3 regions of the Oribacterium sp. Sow4_G1_1 genome follow, and region 1 is predicted to be linked to each of the others. Evidence: predicted binding sites of a transcription regulator. Region 1 holds the regulator's gene; each other region holds the start of a gene.
The links. Region 1 encodes Rex, which represses fermentation and respiration genes when NADH is low (regulators of the CRP and FNR family bind a similar motif). Its sites were predicted from a motif close to ATTGTTAANTANTTAACAAT; they were not measured.

Region 1 (7,282 bases):
CTCACATACATCCGGGTGAGGACGCCCGAGATGGACTGTGTCAAAAAGGTGAAGAACATCCATAGTATCCATACACGGATGCTATCCTTAGGAGGATTCACATGGTAAGAGCAATCGTTGGAGCAAACTGGGGCGACGAGGGCAAGGGCAAGATCACCGATGTGCTTGCCGAGACCTCGGATATCGTTGTACGTTTCCAGGGTGGCGCAAATGCCGGCCATACCATCATCAACAATTATGGTCGTTTCTCACTCCACCTTATGCCGAGCGGCATATTCTACAATCACACCACATCCGTACTCGGAAATGGTGTGGCACTCGATATCGAGAGGTTCTGTGCAGAGCTGAAGTCCATCGTCGACGCCGGCGTTCCGACCCCGAAGATCCTGGTATCCAACCGTGCACAGGTTATGATGCCATATCACGTTCTGTTCGATACACTCGAGGAGGCGAGACTCGCCGGTAAGAGCTATGGCTCCACGAAGTCCGGCATCGCACCGTTCTTCTCTGACAAGTATGCGAAGATCGGTCTTCAGGTAAGCGAGCTCTTCGATGAGGAGGTCCTTCAGGATCGTCTGCACAAGGTCATCGAAATCAAGAATGCGATCCTGCGTGAGCTTTATCATGCACCGGAGATCAACTACGACGAGCTCCTCGAGGAGATGCATCGTCAGAGAGATATGATCGCACCGTATGTGACCGATACCTCGAAGTTCCTGCGTGAGGCACTGAAGGAAGGTAAGACCGTCCTGCTCGAGGGTCAGCTCGGTACCATGAAGGATCCGGATCACGGTATCTATCCGATGGTAACCTCCAGCTCCACACTCGCAGCCTATGGTGCCGTCGGTGCCGGTATCCCTCCATATGAGATCAAGGATATCGTCGCTGTAACGAAGGCATATTCCTCCGCAGTCGGTGCCGGTGATTTCGTTTCCGAGCTCTTCGGTGAGGAGGCAGATGAGCTTCGTAGAAGAGGTGGCGATAAGGGTGAGTTCGGTGCAACCACTGGACGTCCGAGAAGAGTCGGCTGGTATGATGCCGTCGCTTCGAAGTATGGTTGCCAGCTTCAGAGCGCGACCGAGGTCGCACTGACCGTCCTCGATGTACTCGGCTACCTGAAGGAGATCAAGGTCTGCGTAGGCTATGAGATCGATGGTAAGGTAACCACCGACTTCCCGGTTACACCGCTCCTTAACAAGGCAAAGCCGGTCTATGAGACCCTGCCGGGCTGGAACTGCGACATCCGCGGCATCAAGAACTATGACGAGCTTCCGGAGAACTGTAAGAACTACATCGACTTCATCGAGAAGCACATCGAGACCCCGATCACCATGGTTTCCAATGGTCCGGAGAGACACGAGATTCTGAAGAGAACCCCGAAGATCTGATCGCGTGACAAATACTAGTATAAACGAGGCGCCCATTGCATCACTGCAATGGGCGCCTCGTTTTTGTGGGTATAGATGAAGGGGTACGATGTCCTTCTCGCGGATGATTTCCACCTCGGTTTCGGTCATCATCGCCGCGCCCTGGAGAATCTTTTCGAAGCGTGTGCAGACGTTGTCGAGGTAAGCGCGGTTATAGGAACGCACGTAGAAGCTCGCCTCCGCATAGGCCGGCACGACATTGGCCGGTGTGCCGCCGCAGTTGGTGACTGTATAATGGATCTTCACGTCGGATGCGACGTGCTCACGTAAAAACTCAACGCCCTGGAAGGCGAGGATGAGGCCATCCAGCGCACTGCGACCCTTTTCCGGGCGGAGCGCAGCGTGCGCACTGGTGCCGTGGTAGATTACCTTATACTTCGAGTTCGCGAGCGACTTCACATCCACCTGCGTATTCGGACCGCCGTGCATCATGAAGGCCACGTCGAGATCGGTGAAATCGCAGCCGTTCCGGATCATCTGGATCTTACCGCTGATGCTTTCCTCGGCAGGGGTTCCGTAGACCGTGATGGTATAGGCCTGGTCCAGGTCTGCTTCTTTCAATGCCTTCGCCGCAGCGAGGATGGATGGACCCTGCAGATGATGACCGCAGGCGTGTCCGAGGCCTGGAAGCGCGTCATACTCACAGAGCAGTCCGATGTTCGGGCCGCCGTTCCCGTGGTGGAAGACGGCCTTAAATGCGGTCGGGACACCCGCAATGCCGGTTTCGACCTCGAAGCCTTCGCGCATAAGCCACTGTGTCAGAACGTCAAGGGCATGAAACTCCTCCATGCCGGTTTCCGGGTGATCGAAGATATCGTCGGCCATCGCGATCAGCTCTTCCCGAACGCCATCGATCGTTTGAAATAATCTTTCCTTCAAATTAAAAGCACCTCCGTTTTTTGATGAGCCCATTATACAGGGCAGCGGAAGTGCTTGTAAAATATAGAAAACAAAAGATTATTATTTATACTTATTTAACAATATAATTGTTAAGAATTCTACAACTTGCCTTTGACATCTATTTCACAGGATTGTATAATTTAGAACGAAATCTATGATTTTGTATGCAATATCTACAAAATCATATCACAGGAGAGCGTATTAACATGGCAAAGAAAGAAATATCACAGGCGGTTATCCAGAGACTTCCTAGATATTATCGATATCTCGAGGATCTCATGGATCAGGGGATCGAGCGCATTTCGTCGAACGAATTAAGTAAGCGGATGAAGCTCACGGCGTCGCAGATCCGTCAGGACCTCAATAACTTCGGCGGCTTCGGTCAGCAGGGCTACGGCTACAACATCCGAAATCTGCATGATGAGATCGCGAAGATCCTGAACATCGATGAGGAGCATGAGATGATCATCGTCGGAGCCGGTCACTTAGGACAGGCACTGGCGAACTATACAAATTTCCGAAAGCGCGGCTTCATCGTAAGAGCTATCTTCGATCAGGACCCGACGGTTATCGGTACCCGGGTAGGCGATGTTGAGGTGCTTCCGATGGAGAAGATCGATGAGGTCGTGAAGGCATCCAATGTCAAGATGGCAGCGGTCTGCATCCCGAAGACACCGGCCGTGAAGGTAGTCGAGCAGCTGATCGCCGACGGCGTCGTTGGTATCTGGAACTTCGCGCACGTCGATCTCGAGGTTCCGGATGATGTCGTCATCGAGAACGTGCATCTCTCCGAGTCGCTGATGCGTCTCAGCTACCGTATGGGTGAAGCCTACGGACGGAAAGAAGCGGAGGACGAGGCATAAGATGGTGATCGGTATCGGCACCGACATCCTGGAAATCAGCCGTATCGAGAGTACCCGGCGAACAGGCACGGAGACTCGTATTTTTACGGAGCATGAGCGCCGGCAGGCATCTGGAAGAGATTCCATGCTTGCCGGTGATTTTGCATGTAAGGAGGCGGTCGCGAAGTGCTTCGGCACCGGCTTCCGCGGCTTCCGCCCGATCGACGTCGAGGTGCTCCGGGATGAACTCGGGAAACCCTATGTCGTGCTTCACGGCGCTGCCCGCACACTGTATGACGAGCTGGGCGGACGTTCGATTCAGGTCTCGATCTCCGACACGAAGGAGCTCGTCATCGCATTTGCCATACTGGAGGGCACAGATGGACACAGACAAGACGACCTATCTTAAGAAGATTCCGGCACGCCGGAGCGACAGTAATAAGGGAACCTACGGAAAGATCCTCGTGGCCGCCGGCTCGGAGGGCATGTGTGGTGCCGCTTACCTCGCCGGTCTCGCCGCCTATCGCAGCGGCGCCGGCCTCGTGCGCATCCTGACCCCTGCGTCGAACCGCCTCATCGTGCAGTCCCTGCTTCTGGAGGCGATCTTCACCGGCTACGATTCGGACAGTAATTTCCGGGTCCTGTCCGAGGCCAATGTCTCCTGGGCGGACATCCTCGTGCTGGGGCCAGGTCTCGGCACCGAGGCGCTGAGCGTGACGCTCGTTCGCGAGCTGCTGCAGGCCATCGCAGCGCAGTGTGATGCAGCGCCGTCGAAATGGCTTGGGAAATTCCCGCTTCTGCTGATCGACGCAGACGGCCTCAATATCCTGAGCGTCCGTCCGGAGCTCATGCAGCTCGTCGACCAGATCGCACGGCAGATCCCGGTGGTCGTCACGCCACACCCGATGGAGATGGCGCGCCTCTCTGCGGTTTCGCTACAGGAGATCCTTCAGTGCCCGGCCCACGCGGCGGAAGCATTGGCCGCGGCACATGGCACCATAACCGTGATGAAGGGCTCGGAAACCATCGTCCTGGATGCCGACGGACACGCCTTCCAGAACCTGGAGGCGAGCCCGGCCCTCAGTAAAGGCGGCTCCGGCGACGTCCTGTCCGGTGCCATCGCCGGCGTCTATGCCGTCCTGCGCGCTGACCGGATCGACGCACTGAACGAAGTCCCGCCAGAAGAACAGCGTACGCGTTGGCGCAGGATGGCCTTCGACGCAGCCGTCACCGGCGTCCTGCTCCATGCAGAAGCTGGACGACAGGCCGCAAATATCCACGGAACCCACGGCGTACTCGCCAGGGAAACGGCGGACATGCTCGGAATCGTGATGCATGCGTGAAGATGATTCCTGCGACCCGCCCGCCGTTCTAAGATGCAAACATGTCAGAAAAGCTTGATTCTACGCCGTTTTTACGTTATAGTACTAGAGTTTGATTTAAACATCGATCAATTTTATATATGTAATTGAGGAGAGTATTATGTCAGGACATTCCAAGTTTTCAAACATCCGTGCTAAGAAGGAAAAGAATGATGCCGCAAAGGGCAAAATTTTCACCATGATCGGCCATGAGCTCGCACTGGCTGTAAAGGCCGGTGGACCTGACCCAGCTAACAACTCCAAGCTCGCTGCTGTCATCGCGAAGGCAAAGGCAAACAACATGCCGAACGACACCATCAACAGCGGTATCAAGAAGGCAGCCGGATCCATGGATGCGGATAACTTCGAGGAGCTTCAGTACGAGGGCTACGGCCCGAATGGTGTAGCCATCATCGTCAAGGTTCTGACGGATAACAAGAACCGTGCTGCAGCGGATGTACGTTCCGCATTTACGAAGGGCCACGGCTCACTCGCAACGCAGGGTGCCGTTTCCTTCATGTTTGACGAGAAGGGCCAGATCATCCTCGACCGTGAGGCGATGGACGATATGGGTAAGGACTTCGACACACTGATGGATATGGCCATCGAGGCTGGTGCCGAGGACATCACCGACGAAGAGGATTCCTACGTGATCATCACGGATCCGGCGGACTTCGAGACGGTTCGCGAGAACATCGAGAAGCAGGGCATCCCGATGGCAGAAGCGGACGTCGTGATGATCCCGCAGAACTACGTATCGGTTACCGATCCAGAGGTCGTAAAGGGACTTCGCAGAACCCTCGACCTGCTCGACGCATCCGAGGACGTTCAGACTGTATACACCAACTGGGAAGAAGAGAATGAGGAGTAAAAAAAAGACCGCGTAAGCGGTCTTTTTTTTATGCATTGAGTAGGTTCTTCGGCTCCACCGTCACCGACCAGTTCGTATGATAGATGACGAAGCCCGGTGCCTGATTCGGCACCTTCCGAAGATTCTTCCGAATCGTATAATCGACCTCGACCTTCGGATCCTCACGATGCGAAGAGAAGTACGCCGCGAGCTCCGCCGCCTCGATGAAGACCCGGTCCGGCACCTCCTCCATCGGCTGCCCGCCCGTCTTCACGATGACATGCGAACCCGTCACGCCCTTCGCGTGGAACCAGAGATCCCCGCCATCCCCGAGTCGGAAGCTCACGTCCTCGTTCTGATAATTATTCTTTCCGATGAACAGCTCATAGCCGTCGCTCGTCACCCAGTGGTACGGCTTCGACTTCCGCTGCAGCCGGTTCTTTCCCTTTCCCGGCGTCTTATGCAGGAAACCGAAATCGATCATCTCCCGACGGATATCCTGCAGATCCTCCTCGGACTCCGCGATATCGAGCGCCGTGCGAATCGACTCGAGGTGCTCGACCTCCTTCCGCGTCTCCTCGAGCTGCACCGTCACGTTCTCCTTCGTACGCTTCTGCTTCTGGTACTTCTCGAGGTAGCGCTTCGCATTCTCCGCCGCAGAGAGATCCTTCTGCAGTGGAATCGTGATCTCACTGTTTGTATAGTAGTTCTCGCAGACCAGCTGATCCTCCCCACCCTGCAGCGAGTAGCCGTAGGTGTGCAGCAGCTCACCGTATACGCGGTACTTATCCATGCCCTCGGTATCCCGGAGCTGCTTCTCCTGAATCATCAGCTTCTTCCCGGCACGCTCCATCAGCGTCGTCAGCACCTTCCGGAGATCCGTCGAACGCTGACGGATCCTGGAGCTCTTATCCTTCTCACTGTAGAAGCGGCGGATGACCTCACTCATCGAGTCGAAGTGCTCGACCTCGAAGGCGGCGTCCGCCTCATACAGCGTGAGATCGAAGGCGGAGAAGTCCGTCGGCACCTCATCCTGGTAGACGATGACCGGATCCGGCTGCCGCTCGATCGCAACTTCTTCTATAATATGATGGAAGCTTCCGTACAGTGCGGCTAATGCTTCTGCCGGCTGGCAGTTCGCGGAGAGGTCGGGATCGACACCGGCGCGGTGACAGAGCTCGGAGGCCGTCAGTGGACTGAGACCCGTGATGTGATGGAAGAGCGCCTTGAAGACCGGCTCCGGCTGCTGCGCGAGCAGCGCACAGAAAGCGGCTTCATCGAGTGTCAGCGGATTCTTCTTTACACCCGCATCCGGGATGAAGTACGGACGATTCGGCAGCACCTCCCGCACGGAGGACTGGGAAGCGGAGATGCGCTTCACGGAATCGATGATGCTGTGGTCATCGCGGAGCAGGATGATGTTCGAGTACTTGCCCATCAGCTCGACCGCGAGGTAGCGCTTTCCGAGGTCGCCCATCTCATCGAGATGCTCGATGGTGAAGAGGATGACACGCTCGAGACCGTCCTCGTGCAGCGCCTGGTCCGGCTGTCGCACGTCGAGGATCGCACCGTTTCCGATGTGCTTCCGGAGGGCCATACAGAAGGTCGGCGCGTTGATCGGCGCCGGCTTCGCATCCTCCGTGAGGGTGCAGAGCGGAAGGGACGGATTGACCGAGATCTGTACCTTCACATTATCCTTCTGATTTCGCACGGTCAGCTGGATCTCATCCTTCTCCGGCTGTGTGATCTTCGCAATCCTGCCGCCGATCAGACGCTCGCGAAACTCCTTTACGGTCGCCGAAACGACCAGTCCATCATATGCCATAGCACATCGCCTTTCTATATCAAAACCTTACGTGACAGTTCAGACAGGGGACCCCACGACCTGAACTGTTAAAACTT
Region 2 (7,282 bases), on a different contig from region 1:
CGCGGACAGCCGACAGTCTCTTCACTATACCCAGTTCTTCCGTGTGGCACGGAAGGCAGGCCTCGTACGTTCGGAGGAGGAGCTTCGCTTCATCGGCTTCGGTACGATGAACGGCAAGGACGGAAAGCCGTTTAAGACCCGCGAGGGTGGTGTGCTCCGTCTCGAGAAGCTGATCCAGGAGACGAATGAAAAGGTCCTCGAGCGTGTACGCGCATCCCGTGGGGAGGAGCTCAGCGAGGAGGAGGCAGCCGCCATCGCCGTTCGTGTCGGTCTCGCCGCACTGAAGTACGGTGATCTCTCGAATCAGGCGACGAAGGATTACATCTTCGACATCGATAAATTCACGTCCTTCGAGGGCAACACCGGTCCATACATCCTCTACACCATCGTACGGATCAACTCGATCCTTCGGAAGTTCATGCAGGAGCGTGGCGTAAGCGATGATGTGCATGTAAAGGATTATGTGAAGGCCCATGCGACCGACTTCCAGATCCTGCCGATGAAGGAGAAGTCTGCACATGATGTCCAGATGCTTCTCACACGTTATCAGGATGAGATCAACGGTGCATGGAAGGATCTCGCGCCGCACCGCATCTGTTCCTATATCTATGCACTGGCGAACAACTTCAACAGTCTCTACCATGATGTGAAGTTCCTGAGCCTGCCGGAGAAGGAAAAGGAGAGCTGCATGGCGCTTCTGATGCTGACCTTCCGTGTACTGAGCACCTGCATCCATACACTGGGATTCGGTGCACCAGAGCGGATGTAATCGAGAATAAAGGAGAAGACAGAATATGAAATATTTCATTGCAAGTGATATCCACGGCTCTGCATACTGGTGCCGCAGGACCCTGGAGAAGTTCGAGAAGAGCGGCGCAGAGCGCCTGATCCTCCTCGGAGACATCCTCTATCACGGACCACGTAACGACCTTCCGCAGGAGTATGCACCGAAGGAGGTCATCGCGATGCTGAATCCGCTGAAGGACAGAATCTGGGCGGTACGTGGCAACTGTGAGGCGGAGGTCGATCAGATGGTGCTGCAGTTCCCGGTGATGGCGGATTATGCGATCCTCGCACTGAACGGTCATACGATTTTTGCGACCCATGGGCATCTTTTCGATGAGACGAAGCTTCCGCCACTGATGGCGGGCGATGCACTGCTGCATGGCCATACCCATCTTCTGAAGGCGGAGAAGCTGACGGCAGAGGATGGACGTACGTTCTTCCATCTGAATCCGGGCAGCACCTCCCTTCCGAAGGGTGGAAACCCGAATACCTATGCCATCCTCGATGAGGATATGTTCACGGTATATGACTTCGATGACCACACGATCGCCTCGATTTCACTGAATGCGTAAACGACATATTGACGAGATGTTTTATCGTACCCTTCGGCATATTGACGGCCGAAGGGTATTTTTTTAAGCCGAAGAAGTAGAATTTTGTCATATTCTGCGAGCTTATTGATAATTAATCTACAATCTGTTAAGATAAAAAAGGTTTTGGTTGTGCATAGTAGACAAAGTGCACAACGTAATCGAATGGTTGGTATCATTATGCCTGCACAGGAAGAATGGGTCTTTCTGCCAGGGCATTCATATTATTTTAAAGGAGTAGAATTATGGCTGTGAATCGTTTCGTCTTAAATGGTATTTCTTATCATGGACATGGTGCAATCAAGGAGATCCCGGGTCTCATCAAGGCAAGAGGCTATCATAAGGCTTTCGTTGCATCCGATCCTGACCTCGTAAAGTTCGGCGTAACAGCCAAGGTGACGGATCTTCTGAAGGAGAACGGCATCGACTTCTTCCTGTATGATGACATCAAGCCGAACCCAACCATCGAGAACATCCAGCACGGTGTAGAGGCATACAAGTCCTGCGGCGCAGACTGCATGATCACCATCGGTGGTGGCTCTTCCATGGATACCGGTAAGGGCATCGGTATCGTCATCAACAACCCGGAGTTTGCAGATATCCGTTCGCTCGAGGGTGTCGCACCGACCAAGCATCGTACCGTATTCACCATCGCCGTTCCGACAACCGGTGGCACCGGCGCAGAGTCCACCATCAACTATGTCGTAACCGATGTTGAGAAGAAGAGAAAGTTCGTCTGCGTCGATGCAAACGATATCCCGGATATCGCCGTCGTTGATCCGGATATGATGTCCTCCATGCCGAAGGGCCTCACGGCTTCGACCGGTATGGACGCGCTGACACATGCGATCGAAGGCTACACCACCAAGGGTGCATGGGAGCTCGCAGATGTACTCGACCTCGAGGCCATCAAGCTCATCGCAAAGAACCTTCGTAAGGCTGTAACGAACGATCCGGATGGACGTGAAGGTATGGCACTTGCACAGTATGTAACCGCGATGGCATACTCGAACGTAGGCCTCGGTATCGCACACTCCATGGCACATACCCTCGGCGCGGTTTATGACACACCGCACGGTGTTGCATGTGCGATGATGCTTCCGATCGTGATGGAGTTCAACCAGGAGTACACTGGCGAGAAGTTCAAGGCCATCGCAGAGGCCTTTGGTATCGACACGACCGGTATGGATGCAGCGACCTATCGTAAGGCGGCCATCGATGCCGTGAAGCAGCTCTCTGTAGATGTTGGCATCCCGACGAAGCTGGAGGCACTCAAGGAAGAGGATCTTCCGTTCCTGTGTGAGTCCGCTGCCGCTGATGCATGTGCACCTGGTAACCCGAGAGAGGCAAGCATCGCTGACTTCGAAGCTATGTTCAGAAAGTTAATGTAAATATTCCCCCCGGAGTTTTCTCCGGGGGCTTTTTTGTGCTACCATAGGCATCAGAGTTTATCAGAAAGAAAAGGCCAGATGATGATGAAAGAAGCATGGAAATACAGGATGATCCCGGTAGCCCTGATGCTGCTCCTGTCCGGATGTGGACACTTTACGGAGCTTGTGGAGCATGTCGCGTCGAAGCAGGAGACGACGGCGGAAGAAACGCAGGCGATCCTGGAAACGACCATCCCGGCGGAACAGGTCGTGGAGCCGGCAGATTCAGATGCGATGCGGATCGAGCTTTCCCAGGGGGCAGCAGCCCTCGGCTTCGCGCATCTCATGGAGGAGTCCGAGCTGGGTGCGACACAGGGAGACTACCATTTCGATTTGAAGAGCAGTGAAGCAGAGGTCCTGTCGGACTTCATCACCGGAGCGGCGGATGTCGCGGTCCTTTCACCGGAAAGTGCAGCACGGGCCTACCATGATGCGAAGGACGGTGCGGTCATCGTCAATATCAATGCAGGCAACGAGCTGTACTGCATCACCGGCAACAGCGAACTGAAGAGCTTTCAGGGACTGAAGGGACAGACCGTACTGAGCGTCGGACAGGGCGAGCAGCCGGAGTATGTGCTTCGGTACCTGAAGAGTCAATATGGCACGCAGTTCGATGTACAGTATACGAGCATCGAGGACATCACGGCGCAGCTTACGGCGGATCCGTCGAAGGCCGCCATCGTCGCAGAGCCGGATGCCTCGAGCCTTCTGGCCGGCGTGCCGGGTACCGTGCGTGCGTTTTCACTGAAGGACAGCTGGGAGAATGTCACCGCGACTGGCAGCCTGATCTCCAGTGTGACCCTCGTACACCGGAATGACTATGAGAATAAGCGCTCATCTGTAGATCATCTTCTTCGAGAGACCGCGATGTCGATCGTAAAGGCGGAGCGGGCTGCAAATCAGACGGCGAAGCTCGCCGGAAAGTTCGGTATCACACAGGCTGCGGTCGTTCCGCTGGCCCTCCCGTATGCGAATCTCAAGTGCATCACCGGTGACCAGATGAAGAGTCAGATCGGTGCCTACCTCATCGCCATCGCGGAGGCTGATTCGGCAGCCATCGGCCGCAGTATCCCAGGTGAAGACTTCTACTATGGATATGTTGTGACGGAGCCGGAGGAAAGCAGTTCCGTGAGTCGATACGATGATGCGGCATCCTATGGAAATGATTCAGAAGACGAAGATGAGGACGAGTACGAGAATACCGAATCGAAGAAGCGTGAGGACACAGATACAGAGCAGGATCAGAAGCAGGATGACATAAAGCGCGAAAATCATACAAAACGCGAAAACGAAACAGAAGAGGAGGGCGAGAAGAAAAAGAGCGATGAAAAGAAGGAAGAGGGCGAGAAAACGCACGAATCCGAGAAGAAAACCGAAACGAGCGAAAAGCATGTAGAAATCGAAGAGGCGCAGAGGCCGGCAGAAACCGCCGCTTCTCCTGCACCACAGCCAGCCGCACCGGTCGGCCCGGATCCATCCGCCGCACCCGCCGGTCCGGGCGCATCCGATGATCTCCTCCAGGGTGGCCCGATGGGTTGATGAATACAGCCACTTGCTGCGAAGCCGGCTGCCCTCCTGGGCTTCCGGTATGGCAGGCAACAGTATATTTTCTGTTGACAACGCATACCCCTAATGGGTATATTGATATCGGCTGAATATACGGGGTGGGGGTATATCCCTACCGTGACTTGTACACAGAAAGAGGCATCTATGAAACAGTATATCGTGACCGGTATGAGCTGTGCAGCCTGCCAGGCGCGTGTCGAGAAGGCCGCGCGGGCAGTGCCGGGGGTGCGGGAGGCGACGGTCTCTCTGCTGACCAATACCCTCGCCGTCGAGGGCGATGCGGCACCGGAGGACATCATAAAGGCCGTGGTGAACGCGGGCTATGGCGCCAGCGAGAAGGGCGGGCATCCAGATGGAGGCATCCGCCCGAGAAGTAAACAGGATGTGGGGATGCAGGGGGCAGCCTGCTCCGCTGCGGGCTGCGGTCTCGATCCGATGGCGGCAGAGGAAGAGGCCCTGCGGGATCATGAGACGCCGAAGCTGAAGAAGCGTCTCCTTCAGTCCGTTCTGCTGCTCGCCGTGCTGATGTACTTCAGCATGGGCCATAATATGGCGGGCTGGCCGCTTCCGACTGTTTTTGAAAATCCGGTAAATGGTGCCATCGTACAGATGCTGCTCGCGCTCACCGTCATGTATATCAACCGGAAATTCTTCGTCGGTGGCTTCCGCTCGCTCCTTTACCGGGCGCCGAACATGGATGCCCTCGTCGCACTGGGCTCGAGTGCTGCTTTTCTGTATTCGCTGGTGGAGCTCTTTCTGATGAGCCTTGCGTTGGCGGGCAGACAGATGGAGACCGTGCATCACCTGCACCACAATCTGTATTTCGAAACCGCGGCGATGATTCCGGCGCTGATCACGGTCGGAAAAATGCTGGAAGCGATGTCGAAGGGACGGACGACGGATGCGCTTCGAAGTCTCATGAAGCTGGCACCGAAAACCGCGGTGCTGCTGCGGGATGGGAAGGAAGTGACGGTGCCGATCGCAGAGGTGCAGTCCGGGGATCTCTTCGTGGTACGTCCGGGCGAGAGCATCCCGGTCGATGGCGTCATCCTCGAGGGCAGCAGTGCGGTCAATGAAGCCGCCCTCACCGGTGAGAGCATCCCGGTGGATAAGACCGTCGGTGATCCTGTATCCGCGGCGACCATCAACACGGATGGCTTCCTGAAGCTGCGGGCGACGCGTGTCGGAGAGGACACGACGCTCAGCCAGATCATCCGGATGGTGTCGGACGCAGCTGCGACGAAGGCACCGATCTCCCGGATCGCGGATCAGGTGGCCGGTATCTTCGTGCCGGCCGTGATCCTCGTTTCGCTGCTGACCTTCATCGCCTGGATGCTGGCCGGGAAGGGTGTGGAATTTGCGATTCCGCGAGCCGTCGCCGTGCTGGTGGTGTCCTGCCCGTGCGCGCTCGGCCTGGCGACACCGGTGGCCATCATGGTCGGCAGCGGACAGGGCGCACGAAACGGCATCCTGTTCAAGACGGCAGCGGCGCAGGAGCAGGCCGGTCGCATCGAGATCGTCGCGCTGGATAAAACCGGTACCATTACGTCGGGGCAGCCGGTGGTGACGGATGTTCTTCCGGCCGCCGGGGTATCGGCGGAAACGCTCCTGCAGCTGGCCCTCGACCTCGAGCAGTACTCCGAGCATCCACTGGCAGGTGCCATCGTGCGCTACGCGGAGACGCAGGCCATGACCCCACGCGTGGTGACGGAGTTCTCCGCATTGCCCGGCAACGGACTGCACGCGATGCAGGATGCGGCGGAGCTTTGCGGAGGTTCCTATACGTATATGAAGAAGCGCTTCGGTGTCACGGACGGGATGGAGCAGCAGTATGAGGCCCTCGCGGAGCAGGGAAAGACCCCGCTTTTCTTCGTGCGTGACGGGCATCCGGTGGGGATCATCGCGGTCGCGGACGCCATCAAGGAGGATTCCGCGCAGGCCATCGCAGAACTTCAGCATATGGGCATTGACGTCTATATGATCACGGGCGATAATGAAAAAACGGCGCGGGCCATCGCGCAGCAGGCTGGTGTCACACATGTCATCGCTGGTGTCCTGCCGGATGGGAAGGAAGCGGTGATCCGTCGACTGAAGACCGAGGGGCGTGTCGCGATGGTCGGAGACGGCATCAACGATGCACCGGCCCTCACCCGCGCGGATCTCGGCATCGCGATCGGTGCCGGTGCAGATGTCGCGATCGATGCGGCGGATGTGGTACTGATGAAGAACCGGCTCACGGATGTGTCGGCGGCGATCCGTCTCGGGCGGGCGACCCTTCGGAACATCCATGAAAACCTGTTCTGGGCCTTCTTCTATAACGTGATCTGTATCCCGCTGGCGGCCGGCTTCTACACGGCTGTGCTGGGACTCGGATTCGAGATGAGCCCGATGGTCGGCGCGGCGGCGATGAGCCTGTCGAGCTTCACCGTATGTATGAATGCGTTGCGTCTCAACCTCTGTAAGGTACATGACGCTTCACAGGATAGAAAAATCAGAAAGAGAACGAAAAAGGAGAGTAAAAAGATGACAGAGACTGTAAATATCAAGGGTATGATGTGTGGACACTGTGAGGCCAGCGTAAAGAAGGCTCTCGAGAAGCTGGATGGTGTCGAGGAGGCCGTGGTTTCCCACACCAGTGGTACCGCAGAGCTGAAGCTGAGTGCGCCGGTTGACGATGCGGCGATTCAGAAGGCGATCGAGGCCCTCGATTTCGAGTTCGTATCGATCGTAAAGTAAACGCTGTGCCGCATGGGGCGGAGGACAATGCAGACGAGCGGGAGGGTAGTTGCCGCCCCGGGCGATGACGTTGGCCTCTGCTCTGTGTATGGCTGTCGAAAGCTTGTGGAAAGAGGAGGTGGAAACATGGCATGCTGCTGTGGACAGGATGAAAGCGGAAGACAGAAGCATAAG
Region 3 (7,282 bases), on a different contig from region 1:
ACGACATGAATGTAAAATAGCTGGTATTTTAAGCCAGGGTTTATATAATGTTGCAAAAAATCTGCTGGATTTACAAATTCTTTCTTATAGCCAATAAAAATGATAGTAATAACGTAGTGTTTGCTGATTATCATGAAAAACTATCGGCCACAGCAAAGTTTTTCCGCCTGTGGAGTAAAAACTATCGGTCACAGCAAAGTTTTTTCGGTTGAAAAGTAAAAACTATCGACCGCAGCAAAGCTTTTTTGCTGCACTGATATTACCTGCGCCTATAGCAGGTGAGAGCTTTTCCGTAATAGAATCCGCCCTGCGTCCATGATAGTCTAGTAAGAGGTGCCTCCGGCACCTGCGGACAGGACATCGCATCATGATGCCGCTCGTCCAGAAAGCAAAGGAGGCCATCGATGATCCAGCTTAGTACGACGCAGATTTTTCTTATGATTTTCATCCCGAGGCTCATCACGCAGCTCCTCCGGGCACTGCCGTTTGTGATGTTCGGACGCCGCGCGATTTCGCCGACGATTCGTACACTCGGCGCGACCCTGCCCTTCGCCATCATGGCGGTGCTGGTCGTCTACTGTTTGAAATCGATCCCGACCGGCAGTCTGAAGGAGAACCTCGAGCTGATCGCTGCGGTTCTGATGGTCGCGGGCCTTCACCTCATAAAAAAGAACACGGTCCTCTCGATCAGCGTGGGAACCGTGTTCTATATGGTGCTGGTGCACCTGATCTAATATCGGATGCCAATGTCGCTGTCGCCGCTTCATCGCTGTCCGCGGTGATTGTCGGCTGCCGGCGCATGGTTGTGCAGACACAGCAGCTACGGGATCGGGTGCCAGCATGGCCGATCTTACATCAGGAGCTGTGCGATGAGCTCCATCACGCCGGTGAGAACCATGACGAGGATCGGGTCCCAGTGAAGCTTCCGGAGCATGACGAGGGCGATCAGGAACCAGGCGCACATGCGGAGCTCGAGGGCGCTCGGGAGGCCGAGCGCCGGGAGGAGGATCAGGAGTCCTGCCGTGAAGATGAGGGCGACGACCGCCGGGCGGAGCGTTTTCAGGACGCCCTGCAGGAGGCTCAGTTTCCGGTACTTTGTGTAGATGATGGCGATGATCGTGACGACGACGCAGCTCGGTAGAACATCCCCGAGGGTCGCCGCGACGGCACCGAGCGGGCCCGCCATCTGGAGACCGATGAAGGTCGCGGCGTTGATTGCGATCGGGCCGGGCGTCATCTGGGAAATCGTGACGAGATCGGTGAAGTCCGCCATGCTGATCCAGTGATAGTGGTTCACGACCTCCTCCTGGATCAGTGGCATCGCGGCATAACCACCGCCGAAGCTGAAGGCACCGATGCGGAGAAAGGCGAGGAAAAGCTGGAGATAGATCATGACTGCTCCTCCTCACCTTTATTTCGCCAGAGTGTTACGGCGACGCCGAGGGCGATGACCGCGAGGATGATCCAGATCGTGGAGATACCGAGGATGTAGTTTGCGACGAAGGCCGCGAGCATGATGACGAGGGACGAACACTTTTTATCGGCGAGTACGCCGCTCGCCATGTCCCAGGTGACGGACATGATGACCGCGCTGACGCCGCAGCGCATGCCGGACAGCATGTGGTGGATCATGAAATTCGAGCGGAAGGCAGAGTAGAAGAGGGAGATGACGCTCAGCATCAGGAAGGGTGGGATGACGGCACCGAGCACCGAGAGCAGGATGCCGGGGAAGCCGCAGATCTTGTAGCCCACGACGATCGCACCATTGACCGCGATCGGGCCCGGTGCGGACTGTGCGATCGCGACGAGATCCAGCATTTCGTCCTCGCTGATCCAGTGCAGGTCGTCGACGAACTTCTTTTTCAGCAGCGACACGATGACATAGCCGCCCCCGAAGGTGAAGGCGCTGAGATACAGGGTCTCGAAGAAGAGCTTCCGGAGACGCGCGCCGGAGCATGGGGAAGCTGCAATCGCTTCAGATGTATCCGTGGATGTGTTATTTGACTCGTTCACGTGGGTTTACCTCGTTTGTAGTTGAGATGATGATTCGTCGAGGGAGCACTATGTGCCCCTTCGGCTGATGACAGAGCTTGCTGTAACACATAATATATCATTCTACGCCGGATATCCAGCCGCTTTCATCGGCAGACGACAGGCGAAGGTTACTGTTTACGAGTGAACAGCAACGACAGAGGCTTCGGCAGAAAACCATCCGGGAAGCCACCCGACGTCAGCATTGGCCGCCTGGAAATACCCCATGTTCTTCTGAAAAAACAAGCATTTTCGAAACTTCTATATATAATGTAAAACGACTTGTTAATTCTGTGTCAAATTAACAATGTTCAAGTTTTTCATCGCATGTTATACTTTTGATAACTGGGCGATTTTATGTATATTTTTTTCAGGAGGAAAATATATGGTTACAAATGATAGGGGTGCGGTTTCCATCAAGCATGCTGTCATGGAGGGGCTCGCGCGCGAGCTCTGGGAGCATGATGAGATCACACCAGATGCAGAGAATCAGCTGATTATGTCGATTTCACCGGGACCTCACGCAACATGGCGCTGCTGTGTCTACAAGGAGCGTGAGATTCTGAGATGGAGAATCCGTCTTTCTGAGAACATGGATGCAAATCCATACACGACGGAGAAGAATCCGAACGTCGTACAGGTCATCGATCCGGCCTGCGAGGAGTGTCCGCTATCCACTTATTCTGTAACCGATAACTGCCGTCTTTGCCTCGGTAAGGCGTGCCAGAACAGCTGCCGCTTCGGTGCGATCACCATGACCGAGTCGAGAGCGCACATCGATCCGAACAAGTGTAAGGAGTGTGGTATGTGTGCGAACGCGTGTCCATATGGTGCCATCGCGCATCTGGAGCGTCCGTGCCGTAAGCCGTGTCCGGTCAATGCCATCAGCTACGACGAGAACGGCATCTGTAAGATCGACGATAAGAAGTGCATCCGCTGTGGTCAGTGTATCCACAGCTGTCCGTTCGGCGCGATCGCATCGAAGATCGATGTGCTCGATGTCATCCGTGACATCAAGGCCGGCAAGGAAGTCTTCGCGATGTGTGCACCGGCGATCGAAGGTCAGTTCGGTAAGGACATCACCATGGGCTCCATCCGTGAGGCACTGAAGGAAGTCGGCTTCACCGACATGGTCGAGGTCGGTCTCGGCGGCGATATGACCGCAGCGTACGAGGCAGAGGAGTGGTCCGAGGCACGTAAGGAAGGTAAGAAGATGACGACCTCCTGCTGTCCGGCATTCATCAACATGCTGCGTATGCATTTCCCGGAGCAGTTTAAGGAGAACATGTCGGAGACCGTTTCCCCGATGTGCGCGATTTCCAGATACCTGAAGGCGACCCACCCGGGCTGCAAGACTGTATTTATCGGACCGTGCATCGCGAAGAAGTCCGAGTCCCATGAGATGGGGATCGAGGGCAATGCAGACTACGTTCTCACATTTGGCGAGATGACCACGATGATGGCCTCGAAGAATGTGGAGATGAAGCCGGTGGTTGATCCGTATCAGGAGTCGTCCATCTGGGGCAAGAGCTTCGCAACATCCGGCGGCGTTGCAAACGCGGTTATGGAGGTGATGCGTGAGCGGAACGAGGATACGACCGGTATCAAGCTTCGTGCAGCAGCCGGTGGCAAGGAGTGCAACGTTGCGCTGACACTTCTCAAGCTCGGCAAGCTCCCGGAGGATTTCATCGAGGGTATGGTCTGCGAGGGCGGTTGCGTCGGTGGCCCAAGTAAGCACAAGACGGAGATGGAGCTTCGGAAGTCCCGTCAGGATCTTCTGAACCAGGCCGATGATCGTAAGATCCTCGATAACCTCGAGAAGTATCCGATGGATAAGTTCTCCATGATGCGTGGACATATGGCTCCGCCACACAGCGAGACGAAATAATTTCTAAATAAACCGAAGGGCGACTGTCAGAAGCGCAGTACTCCGAGGTCGGAAAAATCAAAAATTGGCCCCTAAGAACCAGTAGGCCCTCCGCAAACGACTGAGTTTTCTTTATGAAAACTCAGTGTTGCGAAGGGTGCTAAGGAAAATTACTCCAACTGGTTCTAAGGGGCCAATTTTGATTTATTCACGGCCTCTGCGTATGGCTTCTGACAGTCGCCCTTCGGCAGTATTTAAGAATTTAACTTAGTGCCGCGGACGATGTGTGCCGAGGCCGACGACGGTTTCCGTCTGGTTGATGAGGTCGACGACCTTCTCAATCGTGAGTTTGCCGTCCTTCAGCTCGAGGACCATCGCACCGCAGTTCGGGACGATGCCGCCGTCCCAGTAATCCGCGTCGCTCAGATTCCGGACGATGCTCTCGACGCCGCGGAGGATACCGCCGTGGCAGGTCACCATCACGCGCTCATATTTATCTTCATTTGGATAAAGATACGTATCGAAAAAATGCTCGATACGGTCCTTCACCTCGCGGATTGACTCGCCGCCCGGCAGTGGTGCCACGGTATCCGGGTACGCGAACCAGCGCTTCAGATGATCGAGAATCTCCTTCTCTGCCTCGGTGTGCGGCACATCATCGCGCATCTCGATGCCCTCTCCGGTACCGAACGCGATCTCCTGGAGATCGTCGAGTGGTTCAATGCTGAGATCAGGGTGATTCTTCAGGATGATCTCGGCCGTCTTCTTCGCACGCACGAGCGGACTCGAGAATACTCGATCGAAATGCACATCCTTCAGTGCCTCCGCCGCGATGCGCGCGCCGGCGAGTCCCACATCATTTAACGGAATATCCTTCCGTCCCTGCAGACGATGCTGCTGATTCCACATCGTTTCCCCATGTCTGATCATATATATTTCCATCATCGTTTCCTCGCTGTCTATATGTTCTGGTGCATGATTCGCATGGACTGAAGTATATCATATTTCGACGGAAATAAGTAGTCATCAGATCGCTGAAGCGAATGAATTGTATTTATTTCTGTACAATGGCATGTAAACTGAAAAACTGGCATCTTTAAACGTTTACAACATTTACGGAAACATGGTATAAATAAATATTAGAGTAGTTAGAAAAGATAACATGGAAAATTACGCTAAAGACAGCAGTGACATCGTGACGTTTTTATACGATTAGGGCTTGTTAATGGCTGGAAAAGCAAGGGCACGCGAGCGTAGTTTATGGGGTCAGACCCCCTTACGAAATTCTTAAGATGACGCCAGTGCCCGTTTTCCCGTATAAAAGCGAGCCCAATACTGAGAACTGGATCGGTGTCCCTGGCGCAGGTGGAAAGTGCGAGATCAGCTATAATCCAAGAACGGTAGGCATCGTGTTCACATGGTCGGGTGGATCGGCAGCGGATACAGTAACACGCGTGGATTTTAAAATAAGTCCACATGATGCACTAAACAGTACGGGAATATTAGGTGAACTTAAAAAGAGTGGAAATACGTGGTTTGAAATCGATTCGACCTGTCCGAATTCGACGATGTTACCAGTGGTGAAGGCAATGATTACCAACAACAGCCTACTGCATTATGGCACATATGGATACTTCGGCAGTCCTTCTAAAGAATCAAGCAGATACCTGTTCTGGACATCGGTAGATACAAGTAAGGTCGGCGCAGGTAAAACGGTACCGATCATTGTGAGCCGGGCAGATGGTAGTTATTATGTTCACACATCAACGACGGCATCGAGAACAAATAAAGGTAAAACGTATGTGACGATTTCAGACCATCTGAGTCAATCGTCTGTTAAAGACGGCGGCTATATTTCGGGTGCGAAATATGACACACTTGCAGAGGCTTATAGCGCATATGAAAAGCTGGTAAAGGAGTCCTACTCGGATTATAAGGAAACTCTTCTGAAGTAAACAATCGACATAAGATAAGAAAGCTGTGCGGATATGAAACGAGCTGAAAAAGAAAAACGCGGATTTACCCTGGCGGAGCTCCTGGTGGTCGTCGCCATCATCGGAGTACTGGTGGCCATCTCAATCCCGATCTTCACCACGCAGCTCGAGAAGGCCCGCCGCAGCGTTGACCTCTATAACGCCCGCGCCGTAGAATCCGTCCTCGTCAACGCCATCAACGATGGTAGCGTGCAGCTCCCGGCTGGAGTGAAAGGCGATACATCCGGCATCTGGGTGACGATTAGGCGTGAGGACAAAGGATGGCCAAGCGCTTATGGTAGTCAAACTGGAAACGTATTTTATGGTGCCAGCAAGAATACGGTGATTAATGGAGTGATCAAAACAACTGCATGGAATGCAAGCGATACTGAACTCCCAAAGATCGTAAAAGCAGCCGGACTGGATGATCTGAAAATTAACAGCCGGCGATCGGATAGTGGAAAACCGGATGGCTGGGACTGGATCGTCATCGAAGCTGGATATCGATACGATAATACAGCAAAGAAATTTGTTCTGTTCACAGAAATCTACAGCGGTTTTGCAAATGAAAAGTCAGGCGCGCACGAGTATAAGCAAGCTAAGAACTGCATCGGAAAACTGATCGGTGCCTGATTCTGAACAGAATGCATCGTGATCGTTCAGCGGAGGAGAGTCCCGGAGGGGCGACAACAGAAGCCATACGTAGAGGCCGTGTAAAATCAAGCCAGGTTCCCTTAGCGGCACTTAGAGTAATTTTTCCTTAGCACCCTCTGCAACGCCGAGTTTTCATAAAGAAAACTCGGTGATTGCAGAGGGCTTAGTGCCGCTTAGGGTCGCTGGCTTAGATTTTACCGGCTTCGAAGTACTGTGCTTCTGTTGTCGCCCCTCCGGGCTTTCATCTGGAACCGCATGATTTGCCGGACTTTCACCTGCGTTTCGCCGTTTTTTGCCCTTTTCTGGCTTGTTTCCCGCCCCGATCTTCCTATATAATGAATCAATGACATTATAGAAATGAAAGGGGGATCGCGATGACGGACATGTATTTTCTTGTGCTTACCGCGATCAATTTATTTGCGCTCGCATTTATGTGTGTGCTGGTGAGCCTGAATGATACCTTAAATCCGAAGCAGACTCGCGGTTTTCTGTACACCTTTCTGCTGATTGCATTGATCTCGATCCTGGAGCTGATCACAGTGCTGGTGGACGGAGGGCCACGCTGGATGCGGCCCATCAACATCATCTCAAACTACCTGGGCTTCAGCCTGACACCCGCGGTGCCGCTCGTCATGGTCTACACGATCGATCAGAGCGGACAGATCAGTGAGAGCCTGAAGGTGGCGACCGCGCTGGAAATCGTGTACTTTCTGATCATGACCGTCTCGCTCTTCACGGGCGGACTGGTGTTTACGGT

Region 2: a site for Rex is predicted at 1,463-1,482, ahead of fucO (lactaldehyde reductase). Genes of this name have one in related genera too.
Region 3: a site for Rex is predicted at 2,313-2,332, ahead of ACTQ52_RS00900 (4Fe-4S dicluster domain-containing protein). Genes of this name have one in related genera too.

Annotation. Positions count from the first base shown of each region.
Region 1 covers NZ_JBQKLS010000004.1:14,524-21,805, forward strand. Annotated here, with positions in the region: gene ACTQ52_RS03920 (adenylosuccinate synthase) at 102-1,388, shown strand; partial or broken gene ACTQ52_RS03925 (amidohydrolase) at 1,530-2,339, opposite strand; gene ACTQ52_RS03930 (redox-sensing transcriptional repressor Rex) at 2,534-3,190, shown strand; gene acpS (holo-ACP synthase) at 3,192-3,578, shown strand; gene ACTQ52_RS03940 (NAD(P)H-hydrate dehydratase) at 3,550-4,512, shown strand; gene ACTQ52_RS03945 (YebC/PmpR family DNA-binding transcriptional regulator) at 4,652-5,401, shown strand; gene ACTQ52_RS03950 (Rqc2 family fibronectin-binding protein) at 5,430-7,205, opposite strand.
Region 2 covers NZ_JBQKLS010000002.1:38,944-46,225, forward strand. Annotated here, with positions in the region: gene argS (arginine--tRNA ligase) at 1-769, shown strand, start outside; gene yfcE (phosphodiesterase) at 795-1,358, shown strand; gene fucO (lactaldehyde reductase) at 1,622-2,767, shown strand; gene ACTQ52_RS01665 (hypothetical protein) at 2,846-4,345, shown strand; gene ACTQ52_RS01670 (heavy metal translocating P-type ATPase) at 4,517-7,108, shown strand; gene ACTQ52_RS01675 (metal-sensing transcriptional repressor) at 7,235-7,282, shown strand, end outside.
Region 3 covers NZ_JBQKLS010000001.1:187,436-194,717, reverse strand. Annotated here, with positions in the region: gene ACTQ52_RS00915 (branched-chain amino acid transporter permease) at 405-734, shown strand; gene ACTQ52_RS00910 (chromate transporter) at 851-1,393, opposite strand; gene ACTQ52_RS00905 (chromate transporter) at 1,390-1,971, opposite strand; gene ACTQ52_RS00900 (4Fe-4S dicluster domain-containing protein) at 2,417-3,919, shown strand; gene ACTQ52_RS00895 (histidine phosphatase family protein) at 4,166-4,828, opposite strand; gene ACTQ52_RS00890 (hypothetical protein) at 5,191-5,853, shown strand; gene ACTQ52_RS00885 (type II secretion system protein) at 5,887-6,504, shown strand; gene ACTQ52_RS00880 (GGDEF domain-containing protein) at 6,900-7,282, shown strand, end outside.